3 regions of the Mesorhizobium sp. ESP7-2 genome follow, and region 2 is predicted to be linked to each of the others. Evidence: predicted binding sites of a transcription regulator. Region 2 holds the regulator's gene; each other region holds the start of a gene.
The links. Region 2 encodes PhoB, which activates phosphate uptake and scavenging genes when phosphate is short. Its sites were predicted from a motif close to TGTCATNNANCTGTCAT; they were not measured.

Region 1 (9,653 bases), on a different contig from region 2:
GCTCCGACGGTCTGGTGGTGGCCCGCATCGACAAGCGCCGCACTCCGGCGCGGTCTGACGAACCGCCGAAGCGGATACCAGACCAGCGCGGCACCCATGCCCGCGGCCGCCATGGCGACCAGCGCGATCGCCGACGCCAATCCGTCCCGATCGTGGCTGAACAGCTTCAGGATGAGCGTCGGCGCCGGCGGGCCGCTCCGGGGAATAAGCATTTGCGAGATCGGCAGTTCGAACACGGTGCGGATGAACGTCAACAGGAAGGCCGTCACCACGCTCAGCAGGATCAGCGGCAAGGTGATTGCCAGCAACCGGCGGGTCGCCCCGACACCATGCAGGCGCGCCGCATCCGTCAGGCCCGGCGCCAGCTGGCCGATGGCCGAAAGGATCACCACCAGACAGTAGGGGAGCGCTGCCGCGACATAGCCCATGACCAGCAGCGAGCCATCGCCATAATGGGGAAAGGGCCAATCGCGAAAACCCGGCAAGCGATTCCAGACAAGGATATAGCCGAAGCCGAGCACGATGCCCGGTATCGCCACCGACCCCAGCGACAGGCCGACGACGGCGCTGCGCAGAACTGGGCCCGCGCGGTCGAGTTGCGCCGACAGGAGCAAGGCGAGGGAACTGGCGATAGCGGCCGTCAACCCGGCATAGAAGAGACTGCGCAGCAAGCCGTCATTGGCCGCGGTGTTCAGGCTGAGCGCCGCCACCACATTGGCCGCGGTGAAATTGCTCCAGATGAGCCCGTGGCCCAGCGTCTGCGTCAAGGCGCGCGCCGCGATCGCGGCCAGCGGCAATGCCAGCGCCAGGAAGGCAATGGCAAGGGCCGCTGCCGTGGCGAGCCAGCGCCATCTGCCGAGATTGTACAGCCTGACCGGCCTGGCGCGGCCCGAAATCAGGCGCGGGTCGGCGCGGCGGCGCAACAGCCGGTCCGCCACCACGACGAGCAGGACGAGGCTGAGCAGGACGAGCGCCTGGGCGCCGGCGGCGGGAAAATCGACCGGATAATCACTTGCGGCGGCGTAGATGCCATAGGTCAGGACACCAAAATTCGACATTCTGGCGATGGTCGAGGCCAAGCCGAAGTCTGACAGCACCTCGGCGAAGGTGGCGATGAAGCTCAAGGCGATGGCCGGCGCCAGCAAGGGGCCGTTGATGCGCAGCCAGATCCTGAGCGGAGCGGCGCCGGAGAGCCGCGCGGCATCCTCCAGTTCGCTGCCCAGTCCGGCCAGCGCGCTGCCGATGATGAAGGCGGCCAGCGGAAACAGGCTGAGCGTGTGGACGAACACCAGGCCGGTCAGGCCGAAAAACGCGGAGCCCAGCGAAGCAGGCAGCAACCCGAATTGAGCCAGGTAACCACCGGAAGACATCAGCAGCACCCAGGCGAGCGCCTTCAGATAGGACGGTGTCAGGAAAACCAGCCACGGCACCATTGAAATTGCTGTCCGGCCCGGAATGTCGCAGCGCTGGACGAGCACCGCGAAAGCGCCGCCTAGCGCCGTCGTAGTGCAGGCGACGAGCATGCCGAGCTCAAGCGAATGCAGGACCGAGCCCGCGACATAGGGAGAATTGAAGACACGGGCCAAGGGCTCGAGGCTCAGACTGTTGCTGGCGTCTTGCGCGGCAAACAGGCCGGGCACGACCGCCTGGACCAGCACCAGGGCAAGCGGCAATCCGATCAGCAAGGCAAACACGGCGTAGACGGCAAATTGCCCGCCGTGGCGAGCGAGCGCCGACAGGCGGCCTAGCGGCGGCTTTCCGGCGCCAACGCCGCGGGCAAAGGCCGCGGCGTTGGAATGCTGGAGGATCGTCATTTCCCAAACAGCCGGATCACTGGACGAAACTGGCCTTGTACCACTGCTTCCACTCGGTCTCGTGAGCCGAGGCCACGGCATCGTCGAGATGCGTGTAGGTGATGTTGGTCTCGCGGCCTGGCTTGGCGTTGATGCCCTTGATGATCGGGATGTAGAAGAAGTCGGTGTCGTCGCCATTCTGCATGGCGGCCTGGCCTTCGGCACTGGTGACGAAGTCGATGAATTTCCGGGCCGCGTCCATGTGCTGGGTCTTGGCGCTGATGCCGAGGCCTTGCGGCAGGGATACCGAGCCCTCGCTGGGGTAGACCGCGACGACGGGTTCGCCGGCGGCGATCTTCGAGAAGATGGCACTGTCCTGGTTGATGCCGACGGAGGCATCGCCGGTCAGCACGGCCTTGTTCACCTTGCCGCCGCTCGACAGGCCGGACAGGGACTTGTTGGTCAGCGTCTTGGCCAGGAGAGCCTTGCCGGCATCGAGGCCGTTGGTCTGGAAGAAGCCGGCCAGCCATTGATAGGCCGGTCCCGACAGGTTGGGATCCTTGGCCGCGACGCCGCCGGCGAAGGACTGAAGATCGGCCCAGGATTTGGGCATCTTGCCGGCTGGCACTTTCTTGGTGTTGACCTCGATGGCCGTGGTGCTGGTGCCGGTCGGCAGGAAGGCGTGGCTTTGCGGGATCAGCGACTTGCCGAGATCGGTGAAGGCCACCTTGTCGTAAGCCGCCGCGGGAACAGGCTGCAGCACATGGTCGGCCGCCATGCGCTCCATCACGGCGGAGCCGTCGAGCCAGACGATGTCGAATTGCGGATTGCTGCCTTCGGCGGCGATCTTGCCCAGCGTCTCGCCTGTGCTGCCGGGTTCGACGACATCGACGGTGAGGCCGGTCTTGGCCTGGAAGGCCTTGGCCACCGGGCCGGCGAAGTCGAGCGCGTCATAAAGCACCAGGTCGGATGCCGAGGCAGGTGCTGCCACGGCAAGCGCACTCAGGCCAAACGCCAAATAGAAACTTGTACGTACGTTCATCTTGCTCTCCAGTAGATTTTCCATGGGCACAGTAAGTTCCGTCGTATCATGTATGAACAGATTGAATGTTTTGTGTCGTCTGCAGAGTTTCTTAATTTTTATTATATTTATTCTTACGTATGCCCCGCTTTATCCAGGCCTTGTCGATCGACCCCCGAACCGTGCTCAGTCGTTCAAGGGCATCAAAGGCGGCTTCGCTGTTTCGTTTCGCCAGCCCGATGATCATCGCCTCGATGAGGACGATCGTGCCGCCATGCATGGCCAGGTGATCGGCCTTGCCGCGCGGAACCGGGAGGCTCTCCGCCACCTTGCCGGGAACCAGCGGAGCCAGATTGTCGCTGATCAGCACGACCGGAATGTCGAAACGCGCGGCATGGTCGAGGACGACTTCCACCTCGCGATAGAGCGGCGCGTAGGCCATCATCAGAACGGCGTCGCCCTTGCCGAGCCACAGCAGGCGATCGGCGAGCGCAATTCCCGATACCGATAGCGCGCTGGTCGGCAGGCCGATCCGGTTGAACTGCAAACTGGCATAGTCGGCCATGGCGCCCGATGGACCTATGCCGAAGACATGGCGGCGGCTGGCCCGCGCCAGGATGTCGACGCTGCGCTCGAAAGCCGCCGCCATCTCCGGACGCTTGAGCACTGCGAGCACGCTCTCATGGATGTCGATCACATGCCGCAAAGCCCCGGCACTGTCGTCGCCGGTCTCCTGCAAGGTGCGCGCCAGGCGCTTGCCCGGTGATGGCGTGCCGGTCAGGTCGGACAGCAGCATCTGGCGAAGCGCCGAGAGGCTTTCGAAACCAAGCGAGCGCGCCGTCCGCACGACGGTCGCGTCGCTGGTGCCGGCGAGTTCGGCGATCTCGGCCGCCGATCCCAGCAGGACCGACTGCTTCTGGTCGACGAAGAACCGCGCCATCCGCTGCTCGGCCGGCGGCAAGCTTTCGAGTGCCGCGTGAACCCGGGCATCGACCGTCATCCTTCGGTCTTCCGAGGCATCATAGGTCATGGTGGCCGGCCCGCTCACTCGTCTGTAGTGATTACAACGGCACCTACAATCCGAAATGTCTGTTACAGGGATGTGACGGGCGGCCGTCTGGGCACGCGATCGTGCCGGCCGCTCGAAGACGAGCGGCCACGGAACGCTGCAAGCAGCGGTCGCGTCATGTGATGTGCCGAAAGCGGAGCTGGAGGATCTTGGCTTAGATCAGGCCCGACATGTCGGAAAAGGCCATAGCCTTGCGCAGCACCTCGGCGAAGCGCTCGCCGGCCACCTCGCGCGGACCGCTGTTGTCGATCGACGTGACGCCGGGGCCGGACAAGGTCACACTGGCGCTGCGCGCAAGCCGCGCCAGCACTTCGCCGCGCGACTCGCGGCCGCGCATCGCCAGCCGCTCGGCCAGCACCTCAGGCGAAGCGGTGATCTCCACGATCGCTAGATTGGCATAGCGTTCGCGCAGAGTGGGGATGATCGCGCGCGACACGTTGGCCACGACGACGTGTCCGTTGGAAACAGACCAGTCGACATCGGCAGGCAAGCCATAGCGCAGGCCATGCGCTTCCCAGGAGATGGCGAAGGCGCCGTCGGCATCGGCCTCTGCGAAGGCGGCATCGGCCAGCGTGTCGTGGTCCTCGCTCGCCGCATCGCTCGGCCTGGTGATGACGCGGCGCACGAACTCCAGCTGCGTCTCATCGGCGAAAAGCGCTTTGGCGTAGCCGATGACCGTGTCCTTGCCGGCACCGCTGGGGCCCACGACAGCGACAAAGACGCCGTGACGGATCGGAAAGGTTTCGGCGGACAGTTCGCGCTCGATCAAGGCCGACACCATCATGCCACCCGGCGTCCCTGCCGCCAGACCGTGCGTACGACCGGGACATGATCGTCGACGCGCACGCGCACCAGATCGGCGCGGCGTCCCTGCTCGATGACGCCGCGGTCATCAAGGCCGACGGCCTGCGCCGGGTTCTTCGAAACCATGGCGACGGCCTGCGGCAGCGAAATGCCTTCGACCATGTCGCCGAGGAAGAAGGCCGACTGGATCAGGCTGAAGGGGATGTAATCGGACGACAGGATATCGAGCAGGCCGTCACTGGCCAAGGTACGGGCCGAAACATTGCCCGAATGCGAGGCGCCGCGCATGACGTTGGGCGCGCCCATCAGCACGCCAAGGCCGGCGGCCTTCGAAGCCCGCGCCGCTTCCTCGGTCGTCGGGAACTCGGCGACCCGCACGCCCTGCTCGATGGCCTCGTCGACATGGGCCGACGTGGCGTCGTCGTGGCTGGCCAACACGATGCCGCGCTCCTGGCAGGCGGCGGCGATGAAGACGCGGTTCGGCCCGGAGTTGCGTGCCGATTCGTCCATCCGCTTCTCGCAGAATTTCTGGAAGTCGCGATCCGAGAGTTTCAGCTTGCGCTGGTAGTAGTAGGCATAGGTTTCAAGGTTGACGAACTGGCGCTGGCCCGGTGCATGGTCCATCAGCGATGCCAGCCTGACCCGCTCGTCGCCGTCGAAATTGGCGAATGCCTTGAGGCAGTCCGGCGCCGAGACCTCGCAGCGAAGATGCAAGAAGTGATCGGCTCGCAGACGATCCTGCGCGACACTGTCCTCGATCGCGTCGGCCAGCTTGCGGATGTCGTCCAATGTCAGGTCGGCGTCCTCGTCCATGCCGACGCGCAAGGCATCGAGCACGGTGGTGATGCCTGCGGTCGCGACCTGCGCGTCATGGGCAAGCACGGCGGCGATCGGGTTCCAGCGCACTTTCGGCCGCGGCGCATAATGGCCCTCGAGATGGTCGGTATGGAGTTCGACCAGCCCTGGAATGATGAAGTCGCCGCCCATGTCCTCGCCGGTCCGGGCAGCACCGGCATCGATGCCGGCGATAAAGCCGTCGCGCAGCACCAGCGACCCTTCGACGATTTCGTCGGCAAGAACGATGCGGGCGTTGGAAAGAACAGTTTCGGCGGTCATTGCGGGTAGTCCCTGGTTCTTGCGGTCGGGTTCGTTCAGGCGATTTTCCGGGCCGGGCGGCGTCCAAGCGCGTGCTGGGAAAGCACCATGAACGGCGCACCGGGTTCGGGTTCGACAAACAATGTCAGCGCATCCACCAGCACGGGCTGGCGCAACACATCGGCGAAAAGGCCGTCGATCGCCGCGCGCAGGCGAGGGCTTTCCTGTGATCCTGCCCGGCCGGACAGGGTCATGTGGAAGCGGAAGGTCTCGAAGACATAGGGGTAACCCCATTGGCAGAGATTGCGAAACTCGGCCGGCTTCAGCGAATCCGGGCTGCGCCGCTCGATCTCGGCATCGCTCAACGGCGCGCGAAACCGGTCGAAGTCGCGCACGACGTCGTCGGCGAAGCGGTTGAGCGGAGGCAGCGGATCATCCGACACCAGCGCAAAGAAGCTGTCGATCTGGCTGACGACCAGGCGCGGGATCGTCACGACAGGCGTCACCTCGGCAAATTGATCCAGCGCGGCGCGCAGCGAAGCCTCGGTCTCGTCGGCAGCCAGGTGGAAGGGCGCTTTCAGCGTGGCATGAAAGCCATAGCGGCGCGCCGAAGCGGTGTGGAAGGCGACTTCCGCCGCCGACAGGTCGGCCACGGCCTCAACCGGCCTGGTCGCGGCACCAAACGGGTCGCGGCCCAGCCAGTTGGCGGCGATTCGCGCCAGCGGCTCGTCCTGCCTGGGGGTGAAATAAATGGCATAACGCATGGGAAGTCCTCGTTAAAGCGCGCCGCGTTTGAAGCGATGGTGCGACGCGCTTTACGTCTTCATTTGATGCATGTCGTTGACCCAAAACCGCTACGCACTTTTGGGCGGCATGCACTGGAACCGTTGCCATAGGTGATTTCCATGACGGATTGACGAAGCTTTGAAGGGTTTTCGAAGGCAAATCGACCCTTAGGGTCGTTAGCCGACGATTTCTCCAAGCTGGACCAATAGGTTCAGCCGGAAACGCGGAACGCTCAGGCCTTCATCAACCATTCGTGCTCGGGCGCGTTGTGGAATTTCCACGTCCGCTTCGGTCCGGCCATCACATTGAGGTAATAAAGGTCATAGCCGTGGCAGGCGGCGCAGGGGTGATAGCCCCTGGGCACCAGCACCACGTCGCCGTCCTCGATCGCCATGGCTTCGTCGAGCGCGCGATGGCCATCCTGATCGGCATCGGTATAGACACGCTGGAAGGCAAAGCCCTGCGGCGGGTTGAGGCGATGATAGTAGGTTTCCTCGAGATAGGATTCAGTGGGCAGGTTGTCCTGGTCGTGCTTGTGCGGCGGGTAGCTCGACGTGTGGCCGCCGGGCGTGATGACCTCGACCACCAGCAGCGAGTCGGCGGGCTGGCCCTCCGGCAGGATGTTGGTGACATAGCGCGTATTGGTGCCCTTGCCGCGCACCTCCTGGCCGAGATCGTCCGGTCCGATCACCCTGACCGGCAGGCCGCCGCCCAGGCCGGGCGCCGAGCAGACGCCAAGTTCCAGCTCGGTATCTGCCGTCACCGACCAGTCCGATCCCTGCGGCACGTAGACGGACCATGGCTTGCCCTCGAAGGGCGACATGCGCTCGCCGAGCAGGCCGAGATCCTTGCCGCCGGCTTTCGCGGTGCCCTTGCCGGTGACGAACACCAGGCAGACCTCGCGATCACCCGTCTTTCCCGAGGCGCTTTCGCCTGGTTTCAGCCGATGCAGGTCGAAACCGACATAAGTCCAGCCGGCGCTTTTCGGCGTCACATGGGCGACGCGGCCATGGCCCTTGTCGGCTTTGACGAGCAGTTTGGACATTTCGTCTCTCCTATTGCAGTGGCTTTGACGGGTTGCAGCTTGTCCAAGCCGACGATTTCACCGGTTGTTCAAAAGGATCATCGCAGACGCCTCAGATTGGCCGAGGCCCTCTCAACTTCGTCATCCTAGGGCGAAGCAGGAGCGAAGCTCCGTCGCGTAGACCCTAGGATCCATTCCGTGACCTCGGTCGAAGGACGCAGCGGAGCGGAATTCTGTACCGTCGCAACGCTTCAATCCAACGGCATGGATCCTAGGGTCTGCGCCGCGTCGCTGCGCTCCTTGCTCCGCCCTAGGATGACGAGGCAAGGGGCGTTTCGGCCAATCACCAACGTATGCGATCCGTTGCGCACGTGTCCAATCCACTGGAACTTCTTCCATTATTCCTTGGGTTCGACGGCGCCCTTGGGTTCCTCAGGCGTCGCCTTCGCCTCCTCCACCGGCTTGTAGAGGTAGAAAAACTGCCAGGCGCCGTAGCCGGCGAAACCGAGGGCAATGACGCCCCAGAACGGCGTGCCGGTGGCGAATTCGATCACCGACCAGATCAGGCAGACCGCGACGACGGCGATGCGCCGCCAAAGCGGGCGGAAGAACGGGTGTTCATAATCTTTCATCGCGCCATCCGAAATTCAGCAATCTGTCCTCAGATAGACCGCGCGTCACGGCGAATCCAGCCTTCAGGCATTCGGAAAACCTTGTGTCTCGACCGTGTAGCCGGCTAATGTCATCACCCGCATCAGCTCCTTGTAGCCGACCTGCGCCATCTTGAGCGGCGGGTTCTTCCTGGGATCCTGCTCGGCCTCGACCACGAACCAGCCCTCGTAGCCGTGATCGGCGAAGCGCTGCACGATGGCGCCGAAGTCGAGCGAACCGTCGCCCGGCACGGTGAAGGCGCCGAGGGCCACCGCGTCGAGGAAGGACTGCTTCGTACGGTCGAGTTTGTCGATCACATCCATGCGCACGTCCTTCACATGGACATGGCTGATGCGCTTGTGATGGTTGTCGATGGCGCGCAGCACATCGCCGCCGGCAAAGGCCAGATGCCCGGCATCGAGCAGCAGCGGAATGCCTTCGCCGGAATGGCGCATGAAGGCATCGAGCTCCGGCTCGGTTTCGACCACGGCCGCCATATGATGGTGATAGGACAGCGGCATGCCTTGTTCCGCACACCATTCGCCGAATTCGGTCAGGCGCCTTCCATAGGCTTTCATCTCGTCACCGGTGAGCTTCGGCTTGGTCGCGAGCGGCTTCGAGCGGTCTCCCTGGATCGAGCGGCCGACCTCGCCATAGACGATGCAGGGCGCATCGACCGCCTTGAACAGGTCGATCATCGGCTGGATGCGGTCCTTGTTGGCAGCCATCTCCTCGTCGACCAGCGTGCCCGAGAACCAGCCGCCGCATAGCGTCACGTCGGCGGCTTTCAGGATCGGCAGCATCACCTTGGGGTCGTTGGGGAAGCGGCGGCCCATTTCCATGCCGGTGAAACCGGCCGAGCGCGACTGGCGCAGACATTCCTCCAGCGACACGTCATCGCTGAGTTCGGCAAGATCGTCGTTCCACCACGCAATGGGGGACATGCCCAGTTTGGCTTTCAAGTCGTCACTCCGGTGCTAAAAACAGTTCATTTCTTGTTCGTTTGGAGCCGCCCCTCATCCGCCTGCCCGTCCTCCGCAGCAGCTGCGGAGGGTGGACCGGCTTCCTTCTCCCCGTATAGGGACGGGGAGAAGGAAGAAGCCCCGGCGCCAGCGTCAATCGCCGATGGTCTGCATCTGCCGCTTCTCGTCGTAGGCCTTGCGCGCCGCGTTCACCTGGCTGCGCGCCGACACTTCCGGCACCGCTACGTCCCACCAGTGGCCGCCGGCATCGGTGGAAACCAGCGGATCGGTGTCGATGACCAGCACGGTGGTGCGGTCGTTCTTCTTGGCCTTGTGCAACGCGTTCTCCAGCTCGGCGATCGACGGCACTTTCTCGGCGATCGCGCCCATGCTCGCCGCATGCGCGGCGAAGTCTATGTCGGGCAGGACCTCGTGACGCGAGTCCTTC
Region 2 (9,653 bases):
GCCGCAGCCCAGCGGCAGAAGGTCTGCACCGCGTCATTGCGTCCCGCCCCGTCGGCCTGCACCATGTAATGCGCGCCACTTATGGGCAAGCGGTGCGGCAAGGGCGCTACCAGTTGGCCGGAATCGAGAAACGGCCTGGCGAAACTCTCCAGAACGATCATGGCGCCGCCGCCCGTGGTCATCGCCCAGAGCGCGAGCAGCGATGAATCGTAGCGGGCACGCTGCGGCGGGGCCGGGAGGGCGAGGCCGAAATGATCCGACAGGCGCTGCCACTCGGTCTCAAACCCGATCACATGGTGCAGGCAGGCAAAGGGGAAGTCGCGGATGTCCCGGCGCCCCGCCAACCAGGCGGTGTCGGCAGGATGGCAGACGACGATCGCGGATTCATGGGCCAGCAGTTGAACCGCACCCTCGGGCCAGTCGCCGTGCCCCCAGCGGATGTCGACATCGCTGTTGCCGGCTTCAAAACGATCGGACCAGACGAAGGTGGAGAGTTGGATGTCGATCTCTGGATGGGCCTGCCGAAAATCGGCCAGCCGGGGCGCGAGGATCAACGCCGCCCAAGTGATCGAGGCGCGCACCCGCACCACCCGCCGCGATGGGCGCGCGAAGAGACCGTCCGTCGCCCGCTGCAACTCGGCGAAGGACTGACGCACCGGCTGGGCATAGGCCTGGCCGATATCCGTCAGCGCAACGCCGCGCGGCAGCCGCTCGAACAGCCGCGCGCCGACATGCTTTTCCAGCAGGCGGATATGCTGGCTGACGGCCGCTGCGGTCAGGTTCAGCTCAGCGGCCGCGGCGGTGAAACTGCCATACCGCGCCGCCGCCTCGAAGGCGAGCAGCCAGGTCGGGTGCGGTGTTTTCATGAGATCTTACCGTCAATTAAAATGACCCCAATACCTGAAAAGATATTCTTTGTGTTGTCAATTTCCGAGCAATACCCTGCGCATGAACCACGGCCGGAAAAGAGCGACATCGATGTCAGACCGGAAGGAATGGAACCACGTCCCCGACAGCCTGCCCATTGAGATTGCGCCGGTCTGGCGCTGGCCGCTGAACCTCGCAGCGATCTTTCGCTGGTATGTCGGAAGCTGGCTGCCTGTCTCAATCAATCTCGTCATCGTGGGGCTGGCCTTCGCGGCTTATGCCTTGGCCAGCCCCACGCTTGCCCAGGCGAAGGAGCCCGGGCTATGGATCGTGTTGATCTGGCTACGAAACTTCGGCCTGACGGTAGTTGTAGCGCAGGGGCTGCATCTTGTTTTTCACCGCCACCAGTTGCAGGGCACCGACAAGAAGTTTGATCCGCGCCCCTACCCGCGCAAGGGGCGCGCCTTCAGTTTCGACAGCCAACTGGCCGACAACGTGTTCTGGTCGCTGGCTTCGGGCGTAACGATCTGGTCGGCATACGAGGCGCTGGTCTGGTGGGCGATGGCCAATGGCTATGCGCCGACTCTAACATGGTCCGGCCACCCGGTCTGGTTCGTCGGCCTCTTCCTGTTGATCCCGATCTGGGAGAGTTTCTACTTCTACTGGATTCACCGGCTGCTCCATACGAAGCTCCTTTACCGCATCCACGCGCTGCATCACCGCAATATTGATGTGGGGCCGTGGTCGGGCCTTGCGATGCACCCGGTTGAACACATTTTCTATTTCGGAACCGCGCTGGTCCATTTCGTTGTTCCGTCCAGCCCGGTGCATCTTATCTGCCACCTGATGTTCTATGGCCTTTACGCCATTACCACCCATACCGGGTTCGAAGGGCTCTGGCTGGCCGGGCGCAAGCGCGTCGACCTGGGCACCTTCCACCACCAGCTTCATCATCGCTACTTTGAGGTGAACTACGGCACGCTGGAAGTGCCATGGGACAAGTGGTTCGACACCTTCCACGATGGCACTGAATCGGCAAAGGCACGGATGAAGGCGCGTCTTGCCGCGCGGCGCCGGCTATAGGTCACGCCGGCGGAAGGGGCACGTGATATAAGTCCTCAGGCAGGTTTACGCCGCAGACCGCCCTAGCCCCCGATCTCTTTACCGCAAGGCCGGCGAGGCGCTGGGTTATGGGCTGGGCAGCCTGTTCGCGCTGATCGATCCCGCACCGGTCGCCATGGTCGGCGTCAGCGCCGCCGCCTTCGACCTGATCGAGCCGGCGTTGCGCGAGGCCATCGCCCAGACCGCCGGCGGCCAGCATTCGGAATCGATTTCCTTCGACACCGAGCCGAACGAGCTGCCGCTCATTCGCGAAGGCTGCGCCATGCGCGCATTGACTTTCGTCGACCAGGAGATTTTCGCGCTGAGCGTGCAAGTGAGAGGGAGTGCCGGGAAGAGCGTTGCCTGAAACCGCGCAACGCCTTGCACTCCGGGAAACGCATGGCCGGACGCCATGACTGCGCGTCCCAACTGCTTGACTGGGCGTCCCAAGCTATTGACGGCTTCGATGACAGTGACACCCATGCCGTGCGATCGGTGTGACGCCGACGCTGGGGGGAGTGGAAAGTTCGACACCGGTTCAGATGCGCAAACCCGACAGCACGCTCGACATGGCAACGGCACAGCGAGTTGAATGGCCATTTCCGCGAGGCGAGGCATGTTTCGCTGCACTCGCGCTGGCTGAGCGGCGCTTTAATCCTCGCGGATCGCGTAGCCCGCGCCGCGGATGGTGCGGATGACGTCCGGCATGCGGCCATTGTTGACCGCCTTGCGCAGCCGACCGACATGCACGTCCACGGTGCGCTCGTCGATGTAGATCGTCTCGCCCCAGACATTGTCGAGCAGCTGGCTGCGCGAGAACACCCGGCCGGGATGGCGCATCATGAATTCCAACAGCCGGAACTCGGTCGGTCCGAGCCGGATCTCGCTCTTCTTGCGATAGACCCGGTGCGATTCGCGGTCGAGCACGATGTCGCCGACCTTGAGCACGCTGGACAGCACTTCCGGCTTGGCGCGGCGCAGCAGCGCCTTGACCCGGGCCATGAATTCCGGCGTCGAGAACGGCTTGACCAGATAATCGTCGGCACCGGTCGAAAGGCCGCGCACGCGGTCGCTCTCCTCGCCGCGCGCCGTCAGCATGATGATCGGCAGCCTCTCGGTCTCGGGCCGCATTCGCAGGCGCCGACAGAGCTCGATGCCGGAAACCGCCGGCACCATCCAGTCGAGCACCAGGAGGTCGGGCACGTTCTCCTGGAGGCGGATCTCGGCTTCGTCGCCGCGTGTCACCACCTCGACCTGGTAACCTTCCGATTCCAGATTGTAGCGGAGGAGCACGCCGAGCGGCTCCTCATCCTCCACCACCATGATGCGTGGCGCGATCATCGATTGATCATCCCTGCCGTCAAGCCGCCGGCACCGACATCGCCGTCTCGTCCTGCTTCGGACGGTTGGCGGGCAGTTGCGTGCCGGTCAGCACATAATACGCATTCTCGGCGATGTTGGTCACATGGTCGCCGATGCGTTCGAGGTTCTTGGCGCAGAACAAGAGATGCGTGCAAGCCGTGATGTTGCGCGGATCCTCCATCATGTAGGTCAGGAGTTCGCGGAACACCGAGGTGTATTTGACGTCGATGCGTTCGTCGTCGTTCCTGAGCTTGGCGAGTGCGGCGGCATCGCCGGCCGCATATTCCTCGACCATGCCCTGCACCTGGATCAGCACCAGCTGCGCCATGGAGTCGATCGAGTGCGACAGGTCGCGCGGCGTGGCGGTGAGGCCGACGGAGCCGACGCGCTTGGCGATGTTCTTGGCAAGGTCGCCGATGCGCTCGAGATCGCCCGCCATGCGGATCGAGCCGACGACATGGCGCAGATCGTCGGCCATCGGCTGGCGCTTGGCGATCAGGGTGATGGCGCGGTCGTCGAGTTCGCGCTGGCGCGCGTCCATGATGGCGTCGTCGGAGACGACGCGCTGTGCCAGCGCGTTGTCCGAATTCAGCAGCGCCTTGGTGGCGCCACCGACCATCGTGCCGGCGAGATCGCCCATGTCGCTGATCAGCCTGCTGATCTGTCCGAGATCCTCGTCGAAGGCTGCGACTGTGTGTTCGGCCATGATCCTGGTCCTCGTATGCGTGAGATCAGCCGAAACGGCCGGTGATGTAGTCCTGCGTGCGCTTCTCGCGAGGCGACGTGAAGATCTTCTCGGTCTTGTCGAATTCGACCAGTTCGCCCAGATACATGAAAGCCGTCTGCTTCGAGACGCGCGCGGCCTGCTGCATGTTGTGGGTGACGATGACGATCGTGTAGTCGGCCTGCAACTCGTCGATCAGTTCCTCGATCTTGGCGGTGGACAATGGGTCGAGCGCCGAGGCCGGCTCGTCGAGCAGGATGACTTCCGGCTTCACCGCCACGGTGCGGGCGATGCAAAGCCGCTGCTGCTGGCCGCCCGACAGGCTGAGGCCGCTGGCGTTCAGCTTGTCCTTGACCTCGGTCCACAGTGCCGCGCGCTTCAGCGCCTGTTCGACACGGCCGTCCATCTCGGCCTTGCTGATCTTCTCATAGAGCCTGACGCCGAAGGCGATGTTCTCATAGATCGACATCGGGAATGGCGTCGGCTTCTGGAATACCATGCCGATCTTGGTGCGCAGCAGGTTGAGATCCTGCGAGCGGTCGAGAACGTTTTGGCCGTCGAGCAGCACCTGACCCTCGGCGGTCTGCTTGGGGTAGAGCTCGTAGATGCGGTTGAAGACGCGCAGCAGCGTCGACTTTCCGCAACCCGACGGTCCGATGAAGGCCGTCACGCTGCGCTCGGGCAGCGACAACGTGATGTCCTTCAGCGCCTTCGACTGGCCGTAGTAGAAATTGAGGTTCTTGACCTCGATCTTCGCCTTGGCGGCTGCCTCGGTGGCAATCGTCATGTCTGGAGACAACATCTGGCTCATTTGTCCTCTCTGCGTCCGGTCAGGCTGCGCGCAAAGATGCTGAGCGCGAGAACCGTCAATGTGATTATGAGTGCGCCGGTCCAGGCCAGCTGCTGCCATTCCTCATAGGGGCTGAGAGCGAACTGGAAGATGGTGACCGGCAGGCTGGCCATCGGCGCGTTGAGATTGCTCGACCAGAACTGGTTGTTCAGCGCGGTGAAGAGCAGCGGCGCCGTCTCGCCGGAGATGCGGGCGATCGACAGCAATATGCCGGTGACGATGCCGGAAAGTGCGGCACGGTAAGCCACTGATTTGATGACCACCCAGCGCGGCGCGCCGATCGCGGTGCCGGCTTCGCGCAAGGCGTTCGGCACCAGGTTGAGCATGTCCTCGGTGGTGCGCACGACCACAGGGATGACCAGGATGGCCAGCGCGACGGCGCCGGCGATCGCCGAGAAATGCCCCATCGGCCGCACCATCAATTCGTAGACGAACAGGCCGATGATGATCGACGGCGCCGACAGCAGGATGTCGTTGATGAAGCGCACCACGGTGGTGAGTTTCGAGAAGCGGCCGTATTCGGCCATGTAGGTGCCGGCCAGAACACCGATTGGCGTGCCGACGATAACGGCGATGACCGTCATCACCACGCTGCCATAGATAGCGTTCAGCAGGCCGCCGGCATCGCCGGGCGGCGGCGTCATCTGCGTGAACACATCAAGCGAGAGCCCGGCCGCGCCTTTGTAGATCAACGCGCCGAGGATCAGTGCCAGCCAGGCAAGCCCGATGCCCGCGGCGGCGACGCACAGCGTCATCATCACCGAGTTTCTGGCCTTGCGGCGGCTGTGAAGCGACGAGGCTGTCGACATCGGTCAGGCTCCGGTGCGGGCGTCGATGCGCATCAGCATGTAGCGTGCGATCGCAAGGATGAGGAAGGTGATGACGAACAGGATCAGGCCGAGCGCCACCAGCGAGGACGTGTAGAGGTCGCCAACGGCTTCGGTGAATTCATTGGCGATGGTCGCGGAGATTGTCGTTGCCGGCGCGAACAGCGAGGTCGAGATGCGGTGCGCGTTGCCGATCACGAACGTCACCGCCATGGTTTCGCCAAGCGCGCGGCCAAGGCCGAGCATGACGCCGCCCATGATGCCGATTCGGGTGTAAGGGATGACGACGCGACGTGTCACTTCCCAGGTCGTGCAGCCAATGCCGTAGGCGGACTCCTTCAGCACCGGCGGCACCGTGTCGAACACGTCCTTGGTGATCGAAGTGATGAAGGGCAGCACCATGATGGCGAGGATCAGCGACGAGGTCAGCAGGCCGATGCCGTAGGGCGGACCGGCAAACAGGCTGCCAAGGCCGGGAATGCCATGGAAAACGCTGATGGTGAAGGGCTGCACTGTCGTCTGCAGGAACGGCGCCAGGACGAACAGGCCCCAGATACCATAGATGATCGAAGGAATGCCGGCCAGCAATTCCACCGCCATGCCGATTGGGCGCCGAAGGGGGCGCGGGCAAAGCTCGGTGAGAAAAATGGCAATGCCGATGCCGAGCGGCACGGCGATCAGGATGGCGATGGCCGATGTGACAATGGTCCCATAGATAGGCGCCAGGGCGCCGAATTTTTCCGTCACCGGGTTCCAGCTCTCGCTGGTCAGAAACGAGAAGCCGAAGGTCGACAGTGCCTGCCAGGAACCGGCAAACAACGAGATGGCAACGCCGCCAAGCAGCACCAGCACGAGAATGGCGGCGGCGCGGGTCAGCCCATGGAAGATCGAATCGGTTAACGCGAAACGTCTGACGATGGCGTCGCGCGAGCCCTTGATGGCTGGCAAGGCTTCCTGGACAGCACTCATGTCAAGCTCGGCTCTTTGTGTTGAGAAAAAGGAGCGCCGCGTGAAGCGGCGCTCCTTCGGGTGATGTTACTCGCCTGCGTAGACCGGCTTGCCGTCGGCCTGGATGTCGGCCTTCCACGAAGCCTTGATCAGGTCGACGACGCTGTCGGGGATCGACACGTAGTCGAGCGCCTTGGCGGTTTCCTTGCCGTCCTTATAGGCCCAGGCAAAGAACTTCAGCGCTTCGCCGGTGGCGGCGGCATCGCTCGGAGTCTTGTGGATCAGAACCCAGGTGGAAGCCGCGATCGGCCAGGTGGTGTCGCCAGGCTCGTTGGTGATGATGACGTTGAAGTTCTTCGCGCCCTTGAAGTCGGCATTCGAAGCGGCGGCGCCGAAGGATTCGAGCGACGGCTCGACGACCTTGCCGGCTGCATTCAGCATCTTGGAGTAGGAGAGGTTGTTCTGCTTGGCATAGGCGTACTCGACGTAGCCGATGCCGCCGTCGGTCTGCTTGACGGTGTTGGCAACGCCTTCGCTGCCCTTGGCGCCGACGCCGGTGGGCCATTCCACGGCAGTGTCCGAACCAACCTTGTCCTTCCAGTCGGGCGAGAGCTTCACCAGGTAGTCGGTGAAGTTGAAGGTGGTGCCCGAGCCGTCCGAACGATGCACGACGGCGATCGCGGTCGACGGCAGGGTGAGCGAGGGGTTCAGCGCCTTGATCGCGGCGTCGTCCCAGGTGGTGATCTTGCCCATGTAGATGTCGGCCAGCGCCTTGCCGTCAAGCACCAGTTCGCCCGGCTTGATGCCGGTGAGGTTGACGATCGGCACGATGCCGCCCATCACCATCGGGAACTGCACGAGGCCGTTCTTTTGGAGGTCGGCGTCGGACATCGGCTTGTCGGTGGCGCCGAAGGTCACGGTCTTGGCGATGACCTGCTTGATGCCGCCGCCGGAACCGATCGACTGATAGTTGAGGCCGATGCCGGTGTCCTTCTTGTAGGTGTCGGCCCACTTGGCGAACACCGGATAGATGAAAGTGGAACCGGCGCCGGAAAGGTCAGCTGCCATTGCCGCGGAAAGGGTGATGGTGGACGCCGCAGCCATTGCAATCGCAACGGCCGCCGAGCGGATGAAATGTCTCATGTGGCCTGCTCCTGTTCGGAAGATGGTCTCTCGGCGCCATTTCCTCCGGCGCCCGCTGAGGCCAATAGCCTTCGATTATAACAGTCGCATGACAGTTTCATGTCAGCCCGGTAACGCGTCGCCCGGACCGAGAAAGGCGCCGATGTCGGGCGCCCGCGGCGCGGTCCGGGTTTACCGCCGGAATCAGGGGCTTGAGCCGTCCGACGGCTGGAATGACCCGGGATTCGACCGGGCGTTCCCAAGTGAAAAAAATCCGGACGGGAGCGCGTTGCTCGCAGCCAGAGCGTGTCATGGCCGGGCCATCGCCAAAAACAGGTCCGTTGGGGTAGAGTGACGCTGTTTCTTGCAGGCGGTCGCTGCTCCCGCCCGTAACCGAGAAGGGCGGAATTCGATTTTGCTATTGTCCCGGCTCGGCATCGCCTTGGATATGGTGCGATCGCACCATATCCATTGCACGCAGGGGTGGCAGCAAATCTGCAGCTGATTCCCTCGATTTTGTCTCGCCGGATCCTGCAATCCCGGCGACGCGGGTGCTAGCCCGCGTTGCGATGGACCTGACGGCCGGCGCCGACCCAGCGCTCGACCTTCTCGAGCAGAGCCCTGGGGCTGATCGGCTTGGGCAGATAGTCGTCCATGCCCGCCTCCAGGCAGCGTTCGCGGTCGCCCTTGAGCGCATGCGCGGTGACGCCGACGATCGGCACATGCGTGCCGGTCTCCTGCTCCAGCAGGCGGATCGCGGCCGTCGCTTCGAGACCGCTCATCTCCGGCATGGAGACGTCCATAAGGATCATGCACGGATTGAGCGTGCCGAAGGCGTCGAGCGCCTTGCGGCCATTGGCGACGATCTCGAAACCGTAGCCGGTCTCGCCGAGGATCTGGGTGAAGACCATCTGGTTCACCTCATTGTCCTCGGCCACGAGGATATCCAGCCTTTGCCCGCCGCCGGTGGCAGGCAGCCTGGGACGAACCGGCGGCAGCTGCAGCTGCGCACGCTGCTCGGCTATCGCCAGAGGGGCCCGCGGGGCAATCTCGAGCGTCTCGCCCGCTAGTGGCTGAACGGCCTGGCCGCTGGTGGCGTGGCGATGGCGCTGGATGGTCGCGACCAGGGTTTCCAGGAGCGCCGAAGAGCGCGCCGGCTTGATCAGCTGCGCGTCGATGCCGAGATCGCGGTAGCTGGTGTTGGCAAGCGACTGGTCGACCGAGGTCAGCATGATGATCGGCGTATCCGCGAGGCCCTCGGTGTTGCGCACGATGCGCGCCATTTCGGCGCCGCTCATTTCAGGCATCTGATAGTCGAGCACGACGCAATCGACCGCCACGCCATAGGCCGCCGCGGCGATCAGCACCTTGAGGCCTTCTGCACCGCTTTCGGCCGCGCAGGAATCGAACGTCCACGAGGTCATCTGCTCGGTCAGGATGGCGCGGTTGACGGCATTGTCGTCGACGATCAGCACGCGTGCGCCCGTCACGTCCACCGGCGTGATGCGCTGTCCGTTCTGTTGCCCGGCCCCAGGCAGCGTCACCGTGAACCAGAAGGTCGACCCCTTGCCTTCGGCGCTCTCGACGCCGATGTCGCCACCCATCAGGTCGACCAGCCGCGAGGTGATGGCAAGGCCAAGCCCGGTGCCCTCGTGGCGCCGTGTCGACGACGTGTCGACCTGGCTGAATTTCTCGAACACCAGTTTCAGTTTTTCCTCGGGGATGCCGATGCCGGTATCGGTGACCGAGATCGTCAGCCTGGTTCCCGCCGGAACCCGTTCGCCTGTCACATCGACCAACACGTGGCCTTCTTCTGTGAACTTCACCGCATTGCCGAGCAGGTTGGTGACGA
Region 3 (9,653 bases), on a different contig from region 2:
GACCACAGTTTTCTCAAGAGTTCTACCCGCTCGTCAGTCCAGTTCATGACCGCGCTCCTTGTAAGCGTGCGGCAACCAGAATCCATTCCCGACCCAGCACCACTGCTGGGGCAGACACCACATATATCTGGTGATTGGGTCCGCCGCACGAAATCTAGTTATTTCTCGACTACAACTACTCTATACGCTGACTCGGTGACAAGAGTCCCAAGTGCAACACGAATCGGTTTTTTCGGTTTTCCCCAACTTGCCCGGTCGCTCATGAGCCGGCGTTGCGTCAGGGGGCTTGCCGCGCGCCACTACGCGACGTTTTCGTTGACTTCATGACCGAAAAACACGATAAGCCGCAGAAGGCCGCCGCTTTGGCGGCTTTTTGATTTTCCGGTACCGGAGACGCATATAATGAGCGGTTCGGCGCTTTACGAGACCTTTGCTCGCGCACCCCTGGCCTTCGACCATGGGGAAGGCACTTGGCTGGTTACTGACAAGGGCGAGCGATATCTCGATTTCGCCGGCGGCATAGCGGTCAATTCGCTTGGCCACGGCCATCCGCATCTGGTCGCGGCACTCACCGAACAGGCGGCGAAACTCTGGCACGTCTCCAATCTCTATGAGATCCCGGGCCAGAGCAGGCTCGGCGAGCGATTGGCTGATGCCACCTTCGCCGACAAGGTGTTCTTCACCAATTCCGGCGCCGAGGCGCTGGAATGCGCGATCAAGACGGCGCGGCGCTACCACTTCGTCAAGGGACATCCCGAGCGCTTCCGCATCATCACCTTCGAGGGCGCCTTCCATGGCCGCACGCTGGCGACCATCGCGGCCGGCGGCCAGTACAAATACCTCGAAGGCTTCGGACCCAAGGTCGAAGGCTTCGACCAGGTCGGTTTCGACGACATCGACGCCGCTGAAAAGGCGATCACGCCCGAGACCGCCGCGATCCTGATCGAGCCGGTGCAAGGCGAGGGCGGCATCCGCCCGGTGCCGACACAGTCGCTGAAGCGGCTGCGGCAGCTCTGCGAGCAGCATGGCCTGCTGTTGATCTACGACGAGGTCCAGTGCGGCATTGGCCGTACCGGCAAGCTGTTCGCGCATGAGTGGTCTGCGGTGACGCCCGACATCATGGCAATCGCCAAGGGCATTGGCGGCGGCTTCCCGATGGGCGCCTGCCTCGCCACCGACGAGGCGGCCGTCGGCATGACCGCCGGCGTGCACGGCACCACCTTCGGCGGCAATCCGCTGGCAATGGCGGTCGGCAACGCCGTGCTCGACGTCGTGCTGGAAGGCGGCTTCCTGGAGGATGTCCAGCGCAAGGCGCTACTGATGAAGCAGGGGCTGGCGTCGATAGCCGACGAATTCCCCGAGGTGATCGAGGATATCAGGGGCACCGGGCTGATGCTCGGCCTCAAATGCGCGATGCCCAACGGCAAGGTGAACATGGCGCTGCGCGACCAGCATTTGCTGGCCGTTCCGGCGGGCGACAACGTCATTCGCCTGCTGCCACCGCTCACCGTCACCGACGCCGAGATTCACGAAGCGCTCAACCGCATCCGCGCTGGCGCCAAGGTCCTGTCGGAGGCGATCGCCTCCGCCGCCGCGAAGTAATCCGGAACCATTCCTGATGTCAGTTCGCCATTTTACCGATCTTTCCACCGTTTCCGAAGGCGATTTGCGCTTCATGCTGGATGATGCGGTGACGCGAAAGGCGCGTCTCAAGGCCGGCGAGCGGACCAAGCCGCTCGAAGGCAAGGTGCTGGCCATGATCTTCGACAAGCCGTCGACGCGCACGCGCGTTTCTTTCGATGTCGGCATGCGCCAGCTTGGCGGCGAGACCATCATGTTGACCGGCACCGAGATGCAGCTCGGTCGCTCCGAGACCATCGCCGATACAGCCAAGGTGCTGTCGCGCTATGTCGACGCGATCATGATCCGCACCACCTCCCATGAGCGGCTGCTGGAGCTAACCGAGAATGCCACCGTTCCGGTGATCAACGGGCTGACCGACGACACCCATCCCTGCCAGCTGATGGCCGACATCATGACATTCGAGGAGCATCGCGGTCCGGTGGCCGGCAAGACGATTGCCTGGACCGGCGACGGCAACAATGTGCTGCACTCGCTGCTCGAGGCCTCGGCCCGGTTCCGCTTCAACCTCAACGTCGCCGTGCCCGAAGGCAGCGAACCGGCGCAGAAGCATGTCGACTGGTCCAAGGCGCATGGCGGCAAGTTGCATTTCACCCGCTCGCCCGAGGAAGCCGTCGACCAGGCCGACTGCATAGTCACCGACTGCTGGGTGTCGATGGGCCAGGAACACCGTGCCCGCGGCCACAATGTCTTCTCGCCCTACCAGGTCAATGCGGCGCTGATGGCCAGGGCAAAGCCCGACGCCCTGTTCATGCATTGCCTGCCGGCGCATCGCGGCGAGGAGGTGACCGACGAGGTCATCGACGGGCCGCATTCGGTGGTGTTCGACGAGGCCGAGAACCGGCTCCACGCCCAGAAGGCCGTGCTAGCCTGGTGCCTCGGTGCTTGATGTGTCTGAGCGCATGACGTGTCTGGGCGCTTGAAATGCCCAGGCGCTTGATCCGCGGGGGCGCGATGCCTATCTGCGCCGCATCACGCAAATCAAGCGCGTTTGGACGCATGTGCCCACCAGGGCCGCATGGCCGCGCCCTGGAGCTTTGTCATGTTGGAAAGCCATCAAGTGACTGAACATCACCCCAAACTCGGCGAGTTCGGCTACGCCGGCGACGATCACGTCGTTCCCTTCGAAGTCGGTCCGCTCGACGTGCGTGGCCGCACGGTGCAGCTCGGGCCGATGCTCGACGCCATCCTTGGCCGCCACGACTATCCCGAGCCGGTCGCCCGCCTGCTTGCGGAAGCCTGTGTGCTGACGGTGCTGCTCGGCACCTCGCTCAAGTTCGAAGGCAAGTTCATCCTGCAGACCCGCACCGACGGGCCTGTCGACATGCTGGTCGCGGACTTTTCCACGCCCTCGGCGCTGCGCGCCTATGCGCGTTTCGACGCCGACCGGCTGGAGACACTGATTGCGGCCGGCGAGACCTCGCAGCAAACACTGCTTGGCAGCGGCGTGCTGGCGCTGACCATCGACCAGGGCGCCCATACGCAGCGCTATCAGGGCATCGTCCAGCTCGACGGCGAGACGCTGGAAGATGCGGCGCGCACCTATTTCCGCCAGTCGGAACAGATCCCGACGGATATCCGGCTCTCGGTCGCCAAGCTGCTGACGCCCGGTGTCGGCGGCGCGCGCGAGCAGTGGCGCGCCGGCGGGATCCTGGCGCAGTTCCTGCCGCAGGCCTCCGAGCGCATGCGCATCCCGGATCTGCCGGGCGGGGATGGCGATCCGCGCGAGGAGATCCATGATCCCACGGACAATTCCTGGCAGGAGTTGCTGGCCTTGCTCGGCACCATCGAGCCGACCGAATTGATCGACCCGACCATCGGCGCCGAGCGGCTGCTCTATCGCCTGTTCCACGAGCATGGCGTGCGCGTCTTCGGAGGCGTTCCCGTCACCGACCAGTGCTCATGCTCCCGGGACAAGATCCGTGGCATCCTCGAGGGCTTCTCCGCGCAGGAGATCAAGGACAGCACCGAGGATGGCGGCATCCATGTCGCCTGCGAGTTCTGTTCTACGCAGTACGACTTCGATCCGGCGGAATTTGCGGCTCAGTGAGGTATCTTACCTTCTCCCCGTTCACGGGGAGAAGGTACCCGAAGGGCGGATGAGGGGCAGCGCGACCGTCGGCGCTCAGTTCACCGTGCGCCTTGTTCCCGGCAGATCGAGCGAGAAGGCGGGGATGGCGATGTCGAACGTCTCGCCGCGCTTGTTGCGCATCGTGTAGCGTCCGACCATGATCCCGGACGGCGTCGAGAGCGGGCAGCCGGACGTGTATTGATAGCTGTCGCCGGGATTGAGTTCGGGCTGATCGCCGACAACGCCCGGGCCGCGCACTTCCTCGACCCGGCCGGCACCATCGGTGATGTGCCAGTAGCGCGACAACAACTGCACCAACTCGTCCGACTGGTTGTCGATCGTTATCTGATAGCCCCAGACATAGCGGTTCTCCGAGGGATCCGAACGGTCCTCGAGATAGAACGGCCTGACCTGCACTTCGATGTTGCGCGTCACGGCGCGGTACATGAGCGGCTCCAAAACAGTCCGACGATTTTCGGCGCTCCCGGTGAGCAGGTCAACGTGCGCGTCTTGTCGCGCCCGACCTTGAACCGCAGGTGCCGGCAAAGAATGTCATTTAAGTGACACACGACAATGGTGGTGTGCACGAACCGGGCGACTCGGCGCTCTGTCGAACTGTTGAAAACGGCCACGATGCGGGCCGCCTTTCCGGAGTGACCAGATCTCGATGGTACTCACCTTCATAGCCGCCTCGCTTTCGACCGCACTCATCCTTTCAAACGCCGCCAGCATCTCGCTCGCCGCCTCACAGCTGAAACGGCGCGGCATGATCGCCCCGCCGGCCGGCAAGTCGCAACCGGTGTCGATCATCGTCCCGTCGCGTGGCGTCGAGCCGTTCACGCATGAGACGCTGGAGCGCGCCTTCGCGCTCGACTGGCCACGCTACGAGCTGATTTTCTGCGTCGCCCATACCGACGACCCGGTGGTCAAACTGATAAACAGGGCGATTGCCCGGTTTCCCGAGGTGCCGGCCCGGCTAATGATCGGTGACGACCGTGTCAGCGCCAATCCAAAGCTCAACAATTGCGTCAAGGGCTGGGAAGCGGCGCGCCATGACTGGGTCATCCTTGCCGATTCCAACGTCTTGATGCCGAGGGACTATGTCGAGCACATGATGGCGGCATGGCGGCCCGACACCGGCCTTGTCTGCTCGACGCCGATCGGCTCGCGACCAGAGGGTTTCTGGGCCGATGTAGAATGCGCCTTCCTCAACACATTGCAGGCCCGCTGGCAGTATGCCGGCGAGGCGCTCGGCCTCGGCTTTGCCCAGGGCAAGAGCATGCTGTGGAACAAGCCGATGCTGGACGCAAATGGCGGCATTCGCGCGCTGGCCGCCGAGATCGCCGAGGACGCCGCCGCGACCAAGCTGGTCAACGGCCTCGGCCTGCGCGTCAATCTCGTTGCTGCGCCCTTCGAGCAGCCGCTCGGCCAGCGCACGCTTGGCGAGATCTGGTCGCGCCAGGCCCGCTGGGCGCGCCTGCGCCGCGTTACCTTCCCGCTGTTCTTCGCGCCCGAAATCCTGACTGGCGCGGCGGTTCCTCTCGCGCTTGCGCTGGTTGCGGCGGCGAGCGCGGGCGTCAGCCTCTGGGCAACCGCGATTGCCGTCTTGGCGGCCTTCTACCTTCCGGAGTGCGCGCTGGCCTTGTCCAAGGGCTGGCACCTGTCGCCGCGCATGGTCGCGGCGATGATTGCGCGCGACGTGATGCTCCCGTTCATCTGGGCGCGCGGCTGGCTCGGCGGCGCCGTCGACTGGCGCGGCAACGCCATGACCATCCGCACCAAGACAGCCGAACTGGAGGAGACGCCGTCGCGCGCCTGATCGCCGCGGACGACGCTCCTGAACAGCCTATTTGGCGGCCTTCAGCGCCTGCGCGATGTCTTCCAGCAGGTCGTCGGCGTCCTCCAGGCCGACAGACAGCCTGAGCGTGCCAGGTCCGATGCCCAGTTCGGCGCGGGCCTCGTCGCTCAGGTTCTTGTGCGTCGTCGTCGCCGGATGGGTGATCAGGCTCTTGGCATCGCCGAGATTGTTCGAGATCAGCACGATGTCGAGGGCGTTCTGCAGGGCGAAGGCCGCCGGCTTGCCGCCCTTGACATCAAGGCAGATCAGCGTCGAGCCGCCCGACATCTGCTTCTTGACGATGGCGGCCTGCGGGTGGTCGGCCCGGCCAGGATAGATGACGCGGGCGATCTGCGGCTGCTCGGCCAGGAAGTCGGCGATCCTGCCGGCACTTTCCGTCTGCTGGCGCACGCGCAGCGGCAGCGTCTCGAGACCCTTCAGCAAGGTCCAGGCATTGAACGGCGACAGGCTGGGGCCGGTGTGGCGGAAGTAGTCGTGCAGATTTTCGTCGATCCACTTCTTGTCCGACAGGATGACGCCGCCCAGGCAGCGACCCTGGCCGTCGATGTGCTTGGTGGCCGAGTAGACGACGATGTGCGCACCAAGCTGCAACGGCTTCTGCTGTAGCGGCGTGGCGAAGACATTGTCGACGACAAGCCTTGCGCCGATCGAATTGGCAAGCGAAGCGACGGCGGCGATGTCGACGACTTCCAGCGTCGGATTGGTGGGGCTTTCCAGGAAGAACAGCTTGGTGTTCGGCCTGACCGCCTTTTCCCAGTTCGCGATATCGGTGCCGTCGACCAAAGTCGCCTCGATGCCATAGCGCGGCGCCAGCGTCTCGACCACCCAGCGGCAGGAACCGAACAGCGCGCGCGCCGCCACGATATGGTCGCCGGCCTTGACGCTGCACAGAAGGGCCGCCGTCACCGCAGCCATGCCCGACGCCGTGGCGCGCGCGTCCTCGGCGCCTTCGAGAGCGCACATGCGCTTTTCGAACATGTCGACGGTCGGGTTGGCGTAACGCGAATAGATGAAGCCAGGCTCTTCGCCCTTGAAGCGGGCTTCCGCCGCCTCGGCGGTCTTGTAGACATAGCCTTGGGTCAGGTACATCGCCTCGGAGGTTTCGCCGAAGCCGGAACGCAGGGTTCCGCCATGCACGAGTGCGGTTTGAGGCTTCCAATTGCGCGTCTTGCTCGTCATCGTCCTATCCAAACACAAAAAAACCGGCCGCGAAAAAGTCGCAACCGGTCCATACGGCCTTGCGGCCCGACGGTCCTTTAGCGACTTGTTTAACGTGGCTGCAAGCCGACCGGCCAAATCACCACGGGATAACGACCCTTTAGACCCGCGCCACGCTTGCGTCAATTGCCGGCTTCATTAAGAGGTTTGTATCAAAGGCCCAGGAGCCAGACTTTGCGGCAGACAGGCATTCTTCCCGATCAGGACATTTCGGCGCTGTTCCAGTCCGGCGCGCTGAAGTCGCCGCGTGCGCTCGATGCCGACCAGATCCAGCCGGCCAGTCTTGATCTCAGATTGGGCGAAAAGGCCTGGCGGGTGCGGGCCTCGTTCCTGCCCGGTCCCTACCACAAGGTCTCGGAAAAGCTCGATCGGCTGCAGCTGCACGAGATTAATCTGACCGAAGGCGCGGTTCTCGAAACCGGCTGCGTCTATATTGTGCCGCTGCTCGAAAGCCTGGCCCTGCCGGCTGACATTTCGGCCTCGGCCAATCCGAAGAGCTCGACCGGTCGGCTCGACATCTTCACCCGCGTCATGACCGACCGGGGCCATGAGTTCGACAAGATCGCCGCTGGCTATCAGGGTCCGCTCTATCTCGAAGTCAGCCCGCGCACCTTCCCGATCATTGTGCGCACCGGTTCGCGCCTGTCTCAAATCCGTTTTCGAACCGGCAACGCGCTGCTTTCGGAAGCCGAACTGCATGAATTGCACCGCGCCGAGATGCTGGTCGCCACCGAGCCGCCGAACATTTCGGGCGGCGGCATCGCGCTGTCGATCGATCTCAACGGCGACAAGGATGGGCTGGTCGGCTATCGCGGCAAGCACCACACTGGCCTCGTCGATGTCGACAAGCGTGCCGCCCAGGATGTCGTCGACTTCTGGGAGCCGATCCACAAGAGCGGCGCCGGCGAACTGGTGCTCGATCCCGACGAGTTCTACATCCTCGTCAGCCAGGAGGCGGTGCATGTGCCGCCGCTCTACGCCGCCGAGATGACGCCCTTCGATCCGCTGGTCGGCGAGTTCCGTGTCCACTATGCCGGTTTTTTCGATCCGGGGTTCGGCCATTCGGCGGCCGGCGGCACCGGCAGTCGGGCGGTGCTCGAAGTGCGCAGCCACGAAGTGCCGTTCATCCTCGACCATGGCCAGATCGTCGGCCGGCTGGTCTACGAGCACATGCTGAAGCGGCCGCAGGCGCTCTACGGAACCGACCTGGGCTCCAACTACCAGGCGCAAGGCCTGAAGCTGTCCAAGCATTTCCGCGCCGCGCGCTGATCCTGACGCCATGAGGCCATGCAGAGCTTTAGCCGACCTCTCCAGCCCCGACGAGTTCAGCATCCGTTTGACGTTTGACTATTCTAGCCGTGAAACATGCGCTTTCTCGCAGTGCCGAGACACGCATTGAAGCTGCCGATGAACAGCAGTTCGCGCCGTGCGAGTTGCGTTTTACCCCAGATGCGTATCTGCCTTGCAGCGTCAAGCGAAGCCTTTGATCCTTCCAAGGGGAACAGGACTTTGTCCAGGCAGCCGAGGACATGGGCTCGGGCTGAGTCTATCCCGCATGGCTTGGCCGCCTCGTTCAGTTTCGCACCGCCAAGCGTGGACATTCGCTGGTCAGCGTTTTGCATCAGAAATTCGACCTGAGGACTTGAGTAACCGGACGTCAGAAGCCGGTTCTTCATAAGCCCGAGTGCTTCGCCATAGGATTTGGGACTGCACTGCGCGGCTCCATAAGCCACGGACGACGCATGCGCGAGCAAGAGCACGAAGCCAAGGCTTCGTACGGCGCCTGGCAAATACCTCAAGACCATATGTCAAAGCCTGTCATAGGACCATCTATGACGTCCTGATGTCTGGCGCATCACAGCGCCTTCACCGCCACCTTCACCGGCTTTTCGATTTCCAGCGGGTTGCGCAGCGGCAGACCAAAATCCCCTGCCTCGATCTCGAACACGTCGCCGGCCTCGGTATTGATGCCGTCGGCGAAGGACAGCGTCGCGGTGCCGAACATATGCACATGTACGTCGCCCGGCTGGCGGAACGCCGAATATTTGAAGTGGTGGTGCTCGAGATTGGCGATGGTGTGCGACATGTTCGCTTCGCCCGACAGGAACGGCTTCTCCCACAATGTCTTGCCGTCGCGCAGGATCCGCGACGTGCCGCGGATGTCCGAAGGCAGGTCGCCGATCAGGATCTCCGGCCCGAACGAGGCGTTGCGCAGCTTGGAGTGGGCGAGGAACAGATAGTTCACGCGCTCCGTCACATGGTCCGAGAACTCGTTCGACAGCGTGAAGCCGACACGGAACGGCGCGCCGTCATCGCCGATGACATAGATCCCGGCGACCTCCGGTTCTTCGCCGGCATCCTTGGCAAAGGCCGGTGACATGAGTGCCGCGCCAGGCGCGACCGCCATGGTGCCGTTGCCCTTGTAGAACCATTCCGGTTGCACGCCGACCTGGCCTTTCGCGGGCTTGCCGCCTTCCAGCCCCATGCGGAACATCTTCATGGAATCGGTGAGTTGCTCCTCCCCGTCGGTGCTGAGCTTCTTGTGCATGGAATCGCGCGTGGCGGCCGACCCGAGATGCGTCAGCCCCGTGCCGGTCAGATGCAGATGCGCCGGGTCGGGGTGATTGATCGGCGACAGGAGGCGCCCCCTCTTGTAGGCGGCGTCCAGATCGATTGTCTCGCCAAGTCCCTTGCGTTCGATCAGGGCGGCCAGGCCGACGCCGGTGCGGGCGGCCTCCATCGCCAGCGAATAGACGCTGCGCGCGCCGTTGATGATCCGGGTCTTCCCGCCGCTGCGGGCAACGACACGGATCGTCTCGGCGTCGTCGAGAATCTGCGAGATCAGCATGATCAGTCCTCTCTCAT

Region 1: the regulator PhoB is predicted to act here: its motif matches at 6,688-6,704, upstream of LB543_RS30310 (DUF1045 domain-containing protein).
Region 3: the regulator PhoB is predicted to act here: its motif matches at 4,263-4,279, upstream of LB543_RS03395 (ceramide glucosyltransferase).

Annotation. Positions count from the first base shown of each region.
Region 1 covers NZ_JAIUGQ010000051.1:21,299-30,951, forward strand. The annotation lists gene LB543_RS30285 (ABC transporter permease) at 1-1,814, opposite strand, end outside; gene LB543_RS30290 (ABC transporter substrate-binding protein) at 1,831-2,835, opposite strand; gene LB543_RS30295 (MurR/RpiR family transcriptional regulator) at 2,927-3,844, opposite strand; gene phnN (phosphonate metabolism protein/1,5-bisphosphokinase (PRPP-forming) PhnN) at 4,038-4,667, opposite strand; gene LB543_RS30305 (alpha-D-ribose 1-methylphosphonate 5-triphosphate diphosphatase) at 4,664-5,803, opposite strand; gene LB543_RS30310 (DUF1045 domain-containing protein) at 5,839-6,546, opposite strand; gene iolB (5-deoxy-glucuronate isomerase) at 6,801-7,613, opposite strand; gene LB543_RS30320 (DUF3329 domain-containing protein) at 7,991-8,224, opposite strand; gene iolE (myo-inosose-2 dehydratase) at 8,288-9,205, opposite strand; gene iolD (3D-(3,5/4)-trihydroxycyclohexane-1,2-dione acylhydrolase (decyclizing)) at 9,359-9,653, opposite strand, start outside.
Region 2 covers NZ_JAIUGQ010000025.1:28,698-38,350, reverse strand. The annotation lists gene LB543_RS21795 (LysR family transcriptional regulator) at 1-866, opposite strand, end outside; gene LB543_RS21790 (sterol desaturase family protein) at 979-1,950, shown strand; partial or broken gene LB543_RS21785 (sugar kinase) at 2,003-2,335, shown strand; gene phoB (phosphate regulon transcriptional regulator PhoB) at 2,620-3,309, opposite strand; gene phoU (phosphate signaling complex protein PhoU) at 3,329-4,036, opposite strand; gene pstB (phosphate ABC transporter ATP-binding protein PstB) at 4,062-4,865, opposite strand; gene pstA (phosphate ABC transporter permease PstA) at 4,862-5,713, opposite strand; gene pstC (phosphate ABC transporter permease subunit PstC) at 5,717-6,700, opposite strand; gene pstS (phosphate ABC transporter substrate-binding protein PstS) at 6,767-7,822, opposite strand; gene LB543_RS21750 (PAS domain-containing protein) at 8,356-9,653, opposite strand, start outside.
Region 3 covers NZ_JAIUGQ010000002.1:221,460-231,112, reverse strand. The annotation lists gene LB543_RS03420 (GcrA family cell cycle regulator) at 1-47, opposite strand, end outside; gene LB543_RS03415 (aspartate aminotransferase family protein) at 403-1,602, shown strand; gene argF (ornithine carbamoyltransferase) at 1,619-2,530, shown strand; gene LB543_RS03405 (Hsp33 family molecular chaperone) at 2,660-3,691, shown strand; gene apaG (Co2+/Mg2+ efflux protein ApaG) at 3,767-4,159, opposite strand; gene LB543_RS03395 (ceramide glucosyltransferase) at 4,380-5,531, shown strand; gene LB543_RS03390 (O-succinylhomoserine sulfhydrylase) at 5,559-6,749, opposite strand; SAM riboswitch at 6,807-6,884, opposite strand; gene LB543_RS03385 (2'-deoxycytidine 5'-triphosphate deaminase) at 6,963-8,057, shown strand; gene LB543_RS03380 (hypothetical protein) at 8,141-8,410, opposite strand; gene araD1 (AraD1 family protein) at 8,644-9,636, opposite strand.